DNA from 3 places in the Nonomuraea sp. NPDC049637 genome. Region 1 is predicted to be linked to each of the others. Evidence: riboswitches for the same ligand, from Rfam matches in the RefSeq annotation. Region 1 holds a riboswitch; each other region holds the start of a gene.
The links. Region 1 has a riboswitch for cyclic di-AMP ahead of AB0J71_RS03520 (hypothetical protein). Riboswitches for the same ligand answer to the same signal wherever they lie in the genome.
Positions count from the first base shown of each region.

Region 1 (3,506 bases):
CGGCAGGAAGCCGCTGCTGCTCGTCGGGATGTCGGTGTTCGTCGTCGGATCGGCGTTGTGCGGGCTCGCCCAGGACATGACCCAGCTCATCGCCTTCCGCGCCGTGCAGGGGCTGGGCGCGGGCGCGTTGTTGCCGCTGTCGCTGGCCCTGGTGATGGAGATGTTCCCGCCCGGCCGCAACGGCGCCCGCGTGCAGGGCGCGCTCGGCGGCGTGATGGCGTTGACGTACCTGGCCGGGCCCTTCCTGGGCGGGTTGTTCACCGACCACGCGAGCTGGCGGTGGGCCTTCTACGTGAACGTGCCGCTCGGGATCGTGCTGATCGCGATCGTGGTGCTGCGGCTGCCGTTCCGTGCGGGCACCGGCGGCGGGGGCCGGCCGGACTACGCGGGCATCGCGGTGTTCAGCGTGGCCATCAGCGCCCTGCTGCTCGGCCTGACCGAGAAGGGCCTGGACGGCAACTCCTGGACGTCCCCGTCCGTGGCCGGGCCGATCCTGCTGGCGCTGGTGCTGCTGGCCGCGTTCGTGCTGGTCGAGTTGCGGGCGGCGAACCCGGTCATGCCGATGCACCTGTTCCGGGACCGTACCTACACGCTGGTCAACGCGACCTCCTTCTTCACCGCCTTCTGCATGTACGCCGGCGTGGTGTTCCTGCCCCGCTACTTCCAGCAGGCGCTGGGCATCAGCGCCACCGAGTCGGGGCTGAGGATCTACCCGATGACGCTGGCCATGGTGGCGGGCAGCGCGCTCATGGGCACGCTGATGTCCAGGACGCGCACGTACAAGCCGTGGCTGGTCGGGGCGCCGTTCCTGCTGGCAGCCGGCAGCCTGCTCTGCCTGAACCTCACCGTGCGCACCGACGGCCTGCTGCTGGCCGGGTGGATGGCGCTGCTCGGGCTCGGCATGGGGCCGATGTTGTCGGGGCTGACCGTGGCCGTGCAGCAGGCCGTCCCGCCGCGGTACATCGGCACGGCCTCGGCCAACCTCACCTTCTTCCGGCAGATCGGCGGCTCCGTGGCGCTGGCGCTGGCCGGCACCGCGTACACGTCGGTCATCACCACGGACGCGCCCGTCCACGGGCTCGCGGCCGCGCACGCCTCGGCGGCGGCCGTGGTCATCCCGTCGCTGGGCGTGGCGGGCGCGGTGATCGCCCTGGTCGCGCTGGTCATGATGCCCGGCAGGCGGCTGGAGCAGGCGCCCGCCGCGGAGAGCAGAGTGGAGGCCGGTTTCGCGTCGTAAGCGACGTCGTGCGAAGCTGTGGATGTCCCCAGAACCAGGAGGTCCTCATGGCGGAAACACCGGAGCCGGAAGTCAGCGAGACTCCCGAGGACGAGATGAAGCGCAAGTTCCGCGAGGCGTTGGAACGCAAGCGCGGGCAGCAGGCCGACTCGGCCGCGGGTGGCAGGGGCGTGGACCCGTCGAAGATCCACGGGGCGCACGGTCCGGCAGCGAGTAAAAGATCCTTCAGGCGCAAGAGCGGCGGCTGAAAGGCCCGATTTAGCAGGGGGTACGGCATGCCGTGCCCCCTTTCTCTTTGCCGTGATAGGTAGATCTTTACCCGGTTCATGACGATTCGTTTGTATTTGTCCGAATCTCTGGGTACGGTCTTAACCAATTACCAGCTGGTGGCGTAGTCCCTACCAGGAGAGGGACGACAGCTGGCGCCGAATCCCGACTTGTCGGGAACCGGGGACCCATCTCATTGGGGTGAATCCGGCCACGTGCCGGTAGGGCATCTCCACGCCCGAACCCGTCAGCTAACCCGGTAGGCGAGATGGAGAGGACTTCACGCATGTACCACCTCGTCGTACCCCCGGACAGTGTAGTGACGACCGCCTGCTGAGCGGTCTCTTCCCTGACTTCCCCCACGCGCCGCGTAACCACCTTTTCGGCGCTCTGCCCGGTTACGCACCGTAGTCACGCGCGTTCCCCCTGTCCCCTCGCGAAGGACTTCACTGCTTCATGTCTCGATTTGGCCTGCGCTCTCTCGCTCTGCTGTCCGTGTCCGCCATGGGCGCGCTGACGATCTCCGCCACCGGCGCCCACGCCGACACCGGCGACGACCAGAAGATCCTGCTCAAGGGTTCCACGAAGGCTTCCTACTTCTGGGACGACTCCTCCGGCCGCGCCGGCGACACCGGCCTGCCGGCCAGCGGCAAGCCCATGCAGAAGGGCCTGGCCGCCAGCCCCAGCTGGCCCCTCATGACCGAGGGTTACGTGACCTACAACGGCAAGAAGATGCCGTTCTTCGTGGGCGACCGCGGCCCCGGCGAGCCCTCCAGCCGTGGCGTCATGCTCGACCTCGACGCCAAGACCTTCGCCGAGCTGACCGGCGGCACCTTCAACCCCGACACGCTCGGCGTGGACGGCAACGGCGGCCAGGGCCACATCAAGATCGACTACGTCATCACCAAGTGGGGCGACGGCAAGGGCAAGAAGAACTACCCCGTGGCCTTCTCCACCGGCGCATGGGGCAGGTTCGACGACAACCCCGCCGAGCCCCCCAAGGTGCTGGCCGAAAAGCCCGCCGACGACGCGGCCGGTTCCGCCGGCGGCCAGGTCGGGAAGACCGTCGCGATGGGCGGCACCGTGATGGCCGGCGTGCTCGTGCTGGCCGGCGGCGGCGTGGTGCTCGGCGGCGAGCGTCTGCGCAAGCTCCTCAACGACTGATCTGCGGACAGACCACTCTTTACGCCTCGCGACCAGAATGACATTCTGGTCGCTGTGATCCAGCGCGCAGCCGCCAACGGCATCGAGATCGCCTACGAGAGCTTCGGCTCACCGGAAGGCAGGCCCCTGCTGCTCATCATGGGACTCGGCGCCCAGCTCATCCACTGGGACGACGAGTTCTGCGAACTCCTGGCCGAGCAGGGCCACCACGTCATCAGGTTCGACAACCGCGACGCGGGCCTGTCCACCCACCTCCACGACGAGGGCGTGCCCGCATGGGGTGCGCCCTCGCCGTACGTGCTGGACGACCTGGCCGACGACAGCGCCGGGCTCATGGACGTCCTGGGCCTGCCCGCCGCGCACGTCGTCGGCGCCTCGATGGGCGGGATGATCGCCCAGGCGCTGGCCATCCGGCACCCCGCCCGCGTGCTGAGCCTGACCTCGATCATGTCCACGCCCAGCCCGCAGGCGGCCCCGCCGACCGAGGCGGCCGCCGCGGTGCTCCTCGCCAAGCCCGCGACCGACCGCGAGGGGGTCGTCGCCGGCGCGCTGAGCACCTGGGCCGTGCTCGGGTCCCCCGGCTGGGAGCTGGACCGTGAACGCGTCACCAGGCTGGCCGGGCTCGCCTTCGACCGCTGCCACGACCCGTCCGGCACCGCCCGCCAGCTCGCCGCCATCATGGCCTCGGGCGACCGCACGTCCGCGCTGGGCGGGCTGAAGGTGCCCGCGCTGGTCATCCACGGCGAGGACGACCAGCTCGTGCCGCTCGCCGGCGGGCGGGCCACGGCCGCCGCCATCCCGGACTCCCGCCTGGTCACCTACCCCGGCATGGGCCACG
Region 1 is NZ_JBFAOM010000002.1:230,480-233,985, reverse strand. Features, by position in the region: gene AB0J71_RS03530 (MDR family MFS transporter) at 1-1,237, shown strand, start outside; gene AB0J71_RS03525 (DUF5302 domain-containing protein) at 1,285-1,485, shown strand; cyclic di-AMP (ydaO/yuaA leader) riboswitch at 1,651-1,785, shown strand; partial or broken gene AB0J71_RS03520 (hypothetical protein) at 2,009-2,437, shown strand; gene AB0J71_RS03515 (alpha/beta hydrolase) at 2,723-3,506, shown strand, end outside.

Region 2 (3,506 bases), on a different contig from region 1:
TCGAGGACGCCCGCATCAGGGTGCTGCTCGACGCCCTCCAGGACGCCTCGGCCGGGCTGCGCAGGGAGCTGGCGCTGCCCACCACGATCAGCAGGCCCGCCGACTCGGTCGCGGCCAGCACCGGCGAGCGTCCGGGGGTGCGCGGCGTGCCCGCGCGGGCCCTGGCCGACGACGACCCGCAGCTCCTCGACCAGCTCCTGGCGCTGCCGCAGGTGCACCTGATCATCGACGGCTACAACGTCACGAAGACCGGCTACGGCACGCTCACCCTCGCCGACCAGCGCAACCGGCTGATGACCGGCCTCGGCGGGCTGGTCGCCCAGACCCGCGTCGAGGTGACGGTGGTCTTCGACGGCGCCGAGCTCAACGCGCCGGTGCAGGTGGTGGCGCCACGCGGGGTGCGGGTGCTCTTCAGCGCGCCGGGGGAGATCGCCGACGACCTCATCCGCCAGCTCGTCCGGGCCGAGCCGCCCGGCCGGGCCATCGCCGTCGTCTCCTCCGACCGCGAGGTGGCCGAGTCCGTACGCCGGATGGGTGCCAGACCGGTTCCGTCCGGTCTGCTGCTGCGCCGGTTGGGCCGCGCATAAGTTACGAATTAGCACTATTGGCGAGACGCCACCCGCCACTTCTGTACTATTTCGCCCCAGGTGTAATCCCTGGGAGGCGACGCTGTGAGGTTTGGCCGGGTGGCGGTGGCCGCGGGTCTCGCGATCGGACTGATGACGGTCCCGATGGGTGCGGCGCTCGCTGATCCCAAGCCCACTCTCAAACAGGCCAAGGCCAAGCTGGACAAGCTCAACGACAAGGCCGACAAGGTCGTCGACCGGTACAACACGGCGACCGAGAACTACAAGAAGGCCAAGGACGCCTACACCAGGCTGAACGACCGCTACAAGCAGAAGCTGCAGACGGTCGCCGACCTCCGCGCCGAGATCATCAAGGTGGCGGTGGACTCGTACAAGCTGGGCGGGGACGTCACCTCCCTGCCCGGCATGGTCGGCGTCAACGACCCCGAGAACCTGCTGGCCGGGCTGGCCATGGCCGGGCAGCTCTCGCGCGAGCGGCTGGAGAAGCTGGCCGCGTTCGACCGGGAGAACAAGGGTCTCAAGGCCGAGCGCGACAACGCCGAGACCGCGCTGGCCGACGCCGACAAGGAGCGGGACGCCGTCCAGAAGGAGCGGGCCGAGGTGCTGAAGCTGGTCGGCCAGCAGAAGAAGCTCCTGGACAAGCTGGGGGCCTACAACCCGGGCAACCCCAACAGCACCGGCATCAAGTACACCGGTCCCGCCTCGGGCAGCGCGGCCGCCGTACTCAACTTCGCCTTCGCCCAGGTCGGCAAGCCGTACATCTTCGGCGGCACGGGCCCGCGCGGCTACGACTGCTCAGGGCTGACCCAGGCCGCCTGGCGCGCCGCCGGCGTCTCGCTGCCGCGTACGACCTGGCAGCAGTGGGCCTGGGGCGCCAGCCGCAAGGTGGACCTCAAGGACCTCCAGCCGGGGGACCTGATCTTCAGCGAGGGGCTCGGGCACGTCAGCATCTACGCGGGCGGCGGCAAGATCGTCCACGCGCCGCAGACGGGTGACGTCGTCAAGGTCGTCCGCCTCGCCGACTACGGCCGCCCTCTCGTCGGAGCCATCCGCCCCTGACTCGGCCCCGCCCGACCGGTGTGCGTGATCCCTGGGGCGAATGGGACAAAGGGGGCGAAAGCGCCCTGACAATCAGGTGTGCCGGGAAGTGTGAGAAGGGTCACAAACCTGTAACGGAACCCTCGGTTCCAGCAGCGGTTTCACCCTTGACTCCCACCCTTATCTGATCTTTACAGGCCGTGTCTCCCTTTGCCAAATCTTGACCCCTCGGCGTAGTTTCTGGCGTCGCGGTCAGCAAGCCATGCGCACCGCGGATCGACATCGGAACCCCCGATGTGGACCAGAGAGAAATCCAGCGGTCGCCGCCGATATCCCCGTTCAGGCACAACATCGGGTGGCGACCTGCCGAGTCCGTGCAGCCAGGAGGCACGGAGCCGGGGACCCAAAGATCCCGTAATCCCCCGGGATCAGGGGTGAATCGGCGCGCCATCGCGCCGTAGGGCGACTTCCAGGCCCGAATCCGTCAGCTAACCCGGTAGGCGTTCGTGGAAGACACAAGGAGAAATCCTGTCTACCTCCCTGCATAACCCCCGTCTGTCCCGTCTCGCCCTGAGGGGCGTCGCACTCACGATGACCGTGACGGCCGGAGGTGCGGTTCTCCATGCCGTACCGGCCGGGGCGCAGACGGTGAGCGAATCGGCCGTCAGGCTCACCGCGGTGTCCAGCACCGCCAAGGCGGCCACTGCGAAGTCGGCCAAGTCGGCGAAGACCGTCAGGTCCGCGAAGTCGGCGAAGGCCGCGCGGCAGGCGTCGAGGGCCCGCAGGGCCGTCGCCGTCGCCAAGCATCAGGTCGGCGACCCGTACCGGTACGGGGCCACGGGCCCTGGTGCGTTCGACTGCTCCGGACTCGTCCAGTACGCCTGGAAGAAGGCCGGAGTACGACTCCCGCGCGTGACGAACAGCCAGTTCGCCCGCATCAAGCGGAAGGTCTCCTGGCGCAATCTCAAGCCGGGTGACCTGATGTTCTTCAACGGGCTGGGCCACGTCGGCATGTACGTCGGCCACGGCAAGATGGTCCATTCGCCGCGGACCGGCGAACGGGTGCGCATCGACAAACTGGGCGGATGGCGGAAGTCGTCGTTCGTCGGCGCGGTGCGTCCCGGCGCGTGACAACGGGCCCCGCCCGGACCCTCCCCGGTCCGGGCCGGGGCCTGTCGCATGCCCGGGCCCGTGAAGGGCTGGTCTCGTAAGGGGCCGGTCTCGTGAAGGGGCCGGGAGGGGCGTGGGCCTACTAGCATCGGGCCGTGTCCTCGCAGGTGCGTCCGTCCCTCCGCGGTCCGCGCCTGCTCCTCTCGGTCCTGCTGCTGGCGGCGGTTCTCGTGGTCGCCGACGCGCCGCCCGCCGCCGTCCTGCCCGCCGGGGCGCGCGGTCTGTGGAGCGACGGCGGTCAGGTGGCCCGCGGCGCACGGTCCGTGGTCGTGGGGCATCGCGCCGACCCCGGCGTGCTCGCCGATCTGGCCCGCCGCGCGGACCTCGCCGGAGCGCGGGTGTCCGCGGTGCTCGGCCGGCCGGTACGCGCGCTGGTCGTCGTGCCGGACTCCGACGCGGAGGCGGCCGGGCTGGCGGGCACGGGCCCGCTGGACGGGCTGGCCGCGGTGGCCGACGGCGCCAGGGTGATCGTCGTGCCCGGCTCCTTCGCCCGGCTCACCCCCACGGGACGCGACGTCGTCCTCACCCATGAGCTCACCCACGTCGCCGCGGGCACCGACCGGCTGCCCGTCTGGCTCTACGAGGGGTTCGCCGACTACGTGGCCTACCGCGACGCCGGGCTACCCGTCGGGACGGCCGCCGCCGAACTGGCCGCCGACGTACGGGCCGGCCGGCTGCCGAGCGAGTTGCCCGGACCTGCGGCTTTCGCCC
Region 2 is NZ_JBFAOM010000001.1:188,862-192,367, reverse strand. Features, by position in the region: gene AB0J71_RS00885 (NYN domain-containing protein) at 1-587, shown strand, start outside; gene AB0J71_RS00880 (NlpC/P60 family protein) at 720-1,646, shown strand; cyclic di-AMP (ydaO/yuaA leader) riboswitch at 1,980-2,143, shown strand; gene AB0J71_RS00875 (C40 family peptidase) at 2,274-2,756, shown strand; gene AB0J71_RS00870 (hypothetical protein) at 2,891-3,506, shown strand, end outside.
Region 2: another riboswitch for cyclic di-AMP. It lies ahead of AB0J71_RS00875 (C40 family peptidase); the one in region 1 lies ahead of AB0J71_RS03520 (hypothetical protein).

Region 3 (3,506 bases), on a different contig from region 1:
CCCTGCTGCTGGCCGTAGTCGGGTTGCGACTGCTGGCCGTAGCCCTGCTGGCCGTACTGGGCCTCCTGGCCGTAACCCTGCTGGCCCGACGCGGCCTGCTGGCCGTAGCCGGGCTGGGCGTACTGCTGGCCGGAGGACTGCGGCTGCTGGCCGTAGCCCTGCTGGCCCGAGGCGGCCTGCTGGCCGTACTGGGCGTCCTGGCCGTAGCCCTGCTGCTGACCGTAGTCGGGCTGGGACTGCGGCTGCTGACCGTACTGGGGTTGCTGGCCGTAGCCCTGCTGCCCCGCGGCGGCCTGCTGGCCGTAGCCCTGCTGCCCCGCGGCGGCCTGCTGGCCGTAGCCCTGCTGGCCGTACTGGGCGTCCTGGCCGTAGCCGGGCTGCGTGTACTGCTGGCCGGAGGACTGCGGTTGCTGGCCGTAACCCTGCTGGCCCGAGCCGGCCTGCTGGCCGTACTGGGCGTCCTGGCCGTAGCCCGGCTGGGTGTACTGCTGGCCGGAGGACTGCTGCTGCTGGCCGTAGCCCTGCTGCTGGCCGTAACCCTGCTGGCCCGAGGCGGGCTGCTGGCCGTACTGGGGCTGCTGGCCGTAGCCCTGCTGCTGGCCGTACTGCTGCTGTTGCTGGCCGTACTGCTGTTGCTGGCCATAGCCCTGTTGCTGCTGCTGACCATATGGGGGCTGGCCGAAGGCATCGTCCGCCCGGTAGCCGACCACAGTCACGTCCGGGTCGGGCTCACCGGGCCGACGGCCGTGGTGCTGCCCGTACTCGGGGTTCTCGCCGGAATCGTCCTGTGGGTACGGCGGCTGTCCGGTGCTCACCGTGTCACCTCGCTTCGAGTGCGCATGTGGCACGTGTCAGGACACATGCCTGTGCTGCCCAACGTATCGACATAGGTATCAACAATCACCTTTCCAAGTGGTCAAGGTCCGCGTCACCCGATGTCAGATGCAGCAGCATGCGGGTGTTGCCAAGGGTGTTCGGTTTGACGTGTTCCAGATCAAGGAACTCCGCCACACCCTCGTCGTACGAGGCCAGCAACTCGGCGTAGACCTCGGGTGAGACCGGGGTGCCCTGGATGGGGCGGAAACCGTGCCTCGCGAAGAAGTCGACCTCAAAAGTCAGACAGAATACACGCCGCAGCCCCAGATCCTTCGCCTGCCGGACGAGTGCCGAGACGATCCGCCGCCCCACGCCCAGCCCCCGGCACGCGGGATCGACGGCCACCGTACGGACCTCGGCGAGGTCCTCCCACAGCACGTGGAGCGCGCCGCAGCCGACGACCTCCCCGTCCCGCTCGGCCACCCAGAACTCCTGGACGTCCTCGTACAGCGTGACCGTGGCCTTCTCCAGGAGCCGCGGACCCGCGCCCGCGTAGGTGTCCACGAGACGCCTGATCGCACGCACGTCGGGCGTGCGGGCACGCCTGACCACGACCGCGGTCTCGGGGACTGCCACTTCGGCCACCTGCTCCATGGCTCTCCAGGGTACAGATCTCATTACGGCTCGGCCCTAAATCCCACGTCTCGGGCATCTCATCACATCCCGTGGTCGAGCGAACACGAGCCGACTTGGAGCTTTCCTCCAGACCTCAGCGCCCCGAATGCTGGACAAAAGGTGCAGAAGCCCGCTTCCGTACGGCTACCCACGAGATCACCTTGTGACCCTTCAGTTGTGAAACCTCTACAGACTCGGCAGTTCCGGTTGAGCGTGAACCCGGAGTGCATTAGTGTCCAGCGACGATGTTCTCCGCGTAATGCGCGCGGAAAGACACGCCCAATTCCCGCAAGGGAAGCCGGGGAACCAACGGCGGCGAGCAGGCAGCGCCGCCACTTGGGGTGAATCCGACCATCTCGGTAGGGCTGCTCCGGCCCGAACCCGTCAGCTAACCCGGCCGGCGTCGATGAGAGGAGCTCGGTTGGTGAAGCGGACGCTCGACCGCTCGGGGCAGACGGGGGGCAGGCACGCCCGCCCCCAGGAACAGGCCAGGCGCGCACGCCGCCTCGGCGTCATCGGCGTCACCGTCGCCGCGATGCTGTTCGCCGTCCCCGTCGGTTCCGCCGCCGCCGACCCGAAGCCGTCGCTCTCCGAGCTCTCCGACCAGGTGGAGAAGCTGCACGAAGAGATCGAGACGCTGGCCGAGCAGTACAACGAGCAGCGCGAACGGCTGAAGGCCGCGCAGAAGGCCAACGACTCCGCCCAGAAGATCCTGGCCACCAGCGAGTCCGACCTGGCCGCCAGGCGCGCCAGGGCCTCGCTGCTCGCCCAGAACGCCTACATCACCGGCGGCCTGGACAAGGCCCTGGCCTTCGCCCAGTCCGGCGACCCCGAGACCTTCCTCGACCGGGCCGCGACCACGTACGCGCTCGAACAGCAGCAGGGCGAGGAGGTCAACCAGCTCGCCAAGGCCATGGAGGCCGCCGAGCGGGCCAGGGCCGGCGCGAAGACCCGCATCGCCGAGGTCCAGAAGATCGTCACCGATCTGGAGGCCAAGCGCTCGAAGATCACCAAGCTGGTCACCAAGGTGGAGAGCAACCTCTACCGGCGGGCCATGGGCGAGGCCGGCCGTCCCGGCACCCGGGCCGTACGCGTCAACCTGCCGGTCATCGGCGACGGCAAGGCGGCCCAGGCCGTCAAGTGGGCCCTCACCCAGCAGCTCAAGCCGTACGTGTGGGGCGCCGAAGGGCCGCGCTCCTACGACTGCTCCGGCCTGGTGATGGCCGCCTACCAGCGTGTGGGCATCTCGCTCCCCCACTACACCGGCGACCAGTGGACGGCCGGCACGCACGTCAGCCGTGACCAGCTGCGCCCCGGCGACCTGGTGTTCTTCTACAGCGACCTGCACCACGTCGGCATCTACATCGGCGGCGGCATGATGGTCCACGCCCCGCGCACGGGTGACGTCGTGCGGGTCGCCCCGATCGGCGGGCGGCCGTTCGCCGGCGGCGTGCGCATCGCGGACTGACCGGCGCCCCACACCGCCCCAGCGCCACACCGCCCAGCCCCACTTCATCCAGCGCCACTTCGCCCAGCGCCGACAGGTGAGCGCCGCCAGATGAGCGCCGCTAGATGAGCTGGCGGCGCGCCGCCCATGCCACGGCCTCGATCGCCGTGGCCACGCCGATGCGGTCGCAGATGCCCCTCAGCCTGCGCCGTACGGTCCGTCCGCTGATGTCCAGCCGCCTGCCGACCCGATCGACGGTCACCCCCCTGGCCAGTTCGGCCAGTAACGCCAAATCCGCGTGGCTCAGCTCAACGCCTTCTGTGAGCACATCCACCGGGAGCCCTCCCCCCAACAGCAGAACTCGGACCTTTCAGGCGAAGCAAAGCCGCTCGTCTCGGTGAAGGTAAACGCATCGCGGAAAGGTCGTCAAGCGCGACAATCGGCGCCCTTGACCAGTGCTATTGACATGATCACTTATATGTGACGTACTCCGCATATGTCGGCACGCCGTGATCAGCTATGAACGGTCCAAACGATCAATTCGGCGGCCCGGTTCCACCTCCGATGA
Region 3 is NZ_JBFAOM010000003.1:164,102-167,607, forward strand. Features, by position in the region: gene AB0J71_RS05490 (RDD family protein) at 1-815, opposite strand, end outside; gene AB0J71_RS05495 (amino-acid N-acetyltransferase) at 901-1,470, opposite strand; cyclic di-AMP (ydaO/yuaA leader) riboswitch at 1,758-1,909, shown strand; gene AB0J71_RS05500 (NlpC/P60 family protein) at 1,916-2,959, shown strand; gene AB0J71_RS05505 (LuxR C-terminal-related transcriptional regulator) at 3,060-3,272, opposite strand.
Region 3: another riboswitch for cyclic di-AMP. It lies ahead of AB0J71_RS05500 (NlpC/P60 family protein); the one in region 1 lies ahead of AB0J71_RS03520 (hypothetical protein).